2 regions of the Exiguobacterium sp. s56 genome follow, and region 1 is predicted to be linked to the other one. Evidence: riboswitches for the same ligand, from Rfam matches in the RefSeq annotation. Region 1 holds a riboswitch; the other holds the start of a gene.
What was found. A riboswitch is a leader RNA that binds a small molecule or an ion and turns the genes downstream of it on or off. The one in region 1 is predicted to bind thiamine pyrophosphate.
Positions count from the first base shown of each region.

Region 2: linked by a shared signal. The riboswitch ahead of thiT (energy-coupled thiamine transporter ThiT) and the one ahead of KNP71_RS02965 (YkoF family thiamine/hydroxymethylpyrimidine-binding protein) in region 1 are both predicted to bind thiamine pyrophosphate.

Region 1 is NZ_JACSLR010000002.1:6,028-8,228, reverse strand. Features, by position in the region: gene KNP71_RS02970 (GTP-binding protein) at 1-1,067, shown strand, start outside; TPP riboswitch at 1,129-1,229, shown strand; gene KNP71_RS02965 (YkoF family thiamine/hydroxymethylpyrimidine-binding protein) at 1,311-1,904, shown strand; gene KNP71_RS02960 (ECF transporter S component) at 1,897-2,201, shown strand, end outside.
Region 2 is NZ_JACSLR010000001.1:272,919-275,119, forward strand. Features, by position in the region: gene rsgA (ribosome small subunit-dependent GTPase A) at 1-491, shown strand, start outside; gene rpe (ribulose-phosphate 3-epimerase) at 493-1,149, shown strand; TPP riboswitch at 1,169-1,269, shown strand; gene thiT (energy-coupled thiamine transporter ThiT) at 1,346-1,918, shown strand; gene KNP71_RS01415 (thiamine diphosphokinase) at 1,918-2,201, shown strand, end outside.

The DNA.
Region 1 (2,201 bases):
TGAACATCGACGAACGATTGATCGAGCAGAACGGTTTCTCGCGGACGGACGAAAAATTGGTCGAGCTATCGAACGGCTGCATCTGTTGCACGCTCCGTGAGGACCTGCTCGAAGCGGTACAGGACATCACGAACGACCGTGAGCTCGACGGGATTATCATCGAGTCATCTGGCATCTCAGAACCGATTCCGGTCGCTCAAACGTTTACATACGCCGATGACGCCCTTGGCATCGACTTGACGAGCCGTGTCTATATCGATGCGATGGTGACGGTCGTCGATGCGTATCGGTTCTTGAAAGATTTCAACTCGGGCGAGTCGCTTCATGAACGGAAGCAGGCCATCGATGAGACGGACGTCCGCGAGGTCGTCGACCTGCTTGTCGACCAAATCGAGTTCGCGGACATCATCGTCTTGAACAAGGCGGACCGCGTGACCGAGACAGAACTCGGTGAGATGGCCGGGCTGTTGAAGGCGCTCAATCCAACCGCCAAACTGTTGACGTCAGTTTACGCGAACGTGGAGTTGACGGAGCTGTTGGACGTCAATCTTTTCGATTTCGAGCAGGCGATGCACGCCGCCGGCTGGATTCAAGAACTAGAGGCCGAGACACACACACCAGAGACGGAGGAATACGGCATCAGTTCGTTCGTCTATCGCCGCCGCCGTCCGTTTCATCCGGAGCGGCTCCACGCCTGGATCGAGGCGTTCCCGGATCAAGTCGTCCGCGCCAAAGGTTTCTTATGGATCGCCTCCCGGAACGACATCGCCTGCCTGTTCTCGCAAGCGGGGTACGCATCGACGCTCGAACACGCGGGACGTTGGCTCGCGACGCTGCCGGAGGAAGAGCGGAGTCTCATGTTCACGGCAGAACCTGAGCTCGCCGCCGACTACGTCGAGCCGTACGGGGACCGTCAGACGGAGCTCGTCTTGATCGGGCAGCGGATGGAGCGTGCGGTCATCGAGGCCGGACTCGACGCGTGTCTGTTGACGGATGAGGAGATGGCGCTCGATTGGACGACGTTGCAGGACACGCTTCCGGGGAACGGTATCGTGACTTTCACATAAACCGTTTACAAATTCGGAGCGGTCGTCTATACTTCTCGTTGCATAGATAACCGCATACATTGGACTACACTAGGGGTGCTTCGGCTGAGATGTGAGCATGGCTCCAATCCCTTATGACTCGATCCGGGTAATACCGGCGTGAGGAAGTGTGGCACTTTTTCTAATGGATTATTACATTGGACGAGTGGCCGCATTCTCATGGATGCGGCTTTTTTGTGTACATACAATAAGGGGGAATAGAACATGAACAACCAATGTGGTACGAGTCCGATCGTCGGATTCCGCTTTACGCTGAGCCCAATGACATCTGATTTTGTGAGTGTCATCAAAGGGGCATTGAAAGAGACGAACTTGCAAAACGTTTGGCGGCATACCGATGACGTCTCGACGGTCATCCGGGGACGCAGTGAGCATGTGTTCGACGTGGCCAAAGCCGTCTTGTCACATGCGTCGAAGAACGGGGAACATATGTCGATGAGCGGGACGTTCTCGGTCGGCTGCCCAGGCGACACGGCAGGAGACAACCTGCTCGACGTGACGACTGATCCTGTGAACGGTCCGGTATCGACCCAGTACGTCTCTTCCCAGTTCGCCCTCTATCCGCTCGGGGACGCGAAGTATATGGACATCATCTACGAAGAAATTGCCTTTGCGAAAGAGCGTGGCGTCTTCAATGACTCGATGCATTACGCCTCGGGCATTCACGGCGACATCGAACCGGTGTTTTCATTTTACGAGGCGACGTTCGACCGGGTCCGTGCGAAGACGAGCCACGTCGTCATGACGGTGACGTTCAGCGTGAACAGCCCGTCACACGAGGGACAACAGCATGCTTAAGTCGTGGAAGTTAAAAGAAATCGTCTTGTTGGCCATTTTATCGGTCGTGTTCGCTGTCGTCTATTTGGCGTTCGTCCATGTCGGGAATCTATGGGCTGGCTTGATTGGACCGATCGCGTACGAATGGATTTTTGGGATTTGGTTCATCGTCTCGATTATTGCGGCTTATATCATCCGCCGACCTGGCGCCGCATTCTTGTCCGAAGTGCTTGCGGCGACGATTGAGATGATGATTGGTAACGCGATTGGACCTCGTATTATTTTAGTCGGGATCATTCAAGGACTTGGTGCTGAAGC
Region 2 (2,201 bases), on a different contig from region 1:
ATCGGTCAATCGGCTATGAGGTCATCGAGACGTCGACGGAGACCGGGTCGGGGATTGAACAAATTCGTGGGTCGTTTAAAGAGAAGACGAGCGTGTTTGCCGGACAGACCGGAGTTGGCAAGAGTTCGCTCTTGAACGCGGTCGCGCCGGAACTAGAACTCGCGACCGGGAAAATCTCGAAGTCGCTCGGCCGAGGCAAGCACACGACGCGTCACGTCACGCTCATCACGCTCGCTGACGGGCTCGTCGCTGACACGCCTGGTTTCTCAAGCCTCGAGTTCCCAGAAGAACTCGAAGTCGAGGAGATGCGCTGGTGCTTCCCTGAGTTCGTCGAGCGGCATGACGACTGTAAGTTCCGAGGCTGTGCCCATTTGAACGAACCGGGTTGTGCCGTCAAAGCGGCCGTCGAGGCGGGAGAAATCGCTTCCACCCGTTATGAGAATTATGTTACGTTTATGGCAGAGTTAAACGATAGACAACGGAGGTACTGACATGATTAAAATTGCACCCTCGATTTTAGCGGCGGACTTCGCCAACCTAGAGGCAGAAGTGAAGGCGGTCCAAGAGGCCGGCGCGGATTATATCCATTTTGACGTCATGGACGGTCAATTCGTCCCGAACATCTCGATCGGTCTCCCGGTGCTCGCGAGCTTACGGAAGAAGTCGGACATGGTGTTAGACGTCCACTTGATGATCGACCAACCGGAGCGCTTCGTCGAAGACTTCATCAAGGCGGGAGCGGACATCGTCACCGTCCACGTCGAAGCGACGAACCATTTGCATCGCGTGCTTCAACAAATTAAGGCGGCCGGAGCCAAGTGTGGCGTCGTTCTCAACCCGCATACGCCGCTGTCATTGATTGAACACGTGCTCGGTGACGTCGACATGGTACTTCTCATGACGGTGAACCCTGGCTTTGGGGGTCAGAAGTTCATCGAATCGGTCGTGCCGAAAATCGCGGCGTTGAACGAGATGCGCCAAGCGCGCCGTCTCGACTTTGAAATCGAGATTGACGGAGGCGTCAACGCGGAGACTGCGAAATTATGTATCGATGCCGGTGCTGACGTGCTCGTGGCCGGCTCGGCCATCTATAACGAGCCGAGCTATAAAGACGCAATCGATAGCATTCGCAACGCATCTCGTGTATAATCGTCCATAGAACAACAAATATTGTCGCAAGGGGTGTCACATTCTGTGGCTGAGAGGCATACGCTAACCCTTTGAACCTGTTCCGTTCACACGGACGTAGGGATGTGGCGAAAATGCACGTTGCTACTCGATAGCAGCATGGCGTTTACGTCATGCTGCTTTTTGTCGTTCGCTCATATTTTAAGGAGGGAAATAGATGAAACAACGTTTAAAATTACAGGCGCTCATTGAAATCTCATTGTTCGCCGCACTCGGTTTGATTTTTGATTTGCTCATCCCGTTCCGGATGCCGCAAGGCGGGTCAATCAGCTTGGCGATGTTGCCGATTTTCGTCATGGCGTATCGTCACGGTTTGAAAGGCGGACTTGCGACCGGTGCACTTGTCGGAACGCTGCAACTGCTGTTCGGGGCCTATATCTTCACGCCGGTCCAGTTCCTGCTCGACTACACGTTCGCTTACGGTGTCGTCGGGATGGCGGGGCTGTTCGCTGGTCAAGTGAAACGAGCCGCCAAGGATGAGGCGAAAAAGACGCTCGTCGTTTATTTGGTGCTCGGCGCGCTCCTCGGTTCACTGCTTCGTTACGGGGCCCACGTCTTGTCGGGGATCGTCTTCTTCGCCGAATACGCGGAAGGTCCGGTCGTCGCCTACTCGTTCGCCTATAACATGACGTACATGCTCCCGTCCTTCCTCGTGTCGGCCGTCGTCCTCGTCCTCTTGTTCGTCTCGGCACCGCGCTTCGCGACGCTCGCGACCCGGGACGTCCGCTAATGCGGGTGTTGATTGTGGCGGCCAGCCCGGAACCAATCTCGGGACTCCCGCGTGACGTCGATTACATCATCGGCGTCGATGGGGGGTACGAGACACTGTTGAACCACGGGCTGAACCCAGATCTCGTCGTCGGCGATTTCGACTCCTTCACGGGCGAAGTGCCGATCGACGCCGTCCGTTATCCATCTGAGAAAGATGTGACCGACCTCGAGATCGCTCTCGAGGCGGCACGGGGGCATGGCGCGACGGAAATGCTCGTCTACGGTGCGCTCGGCGGCCGGCT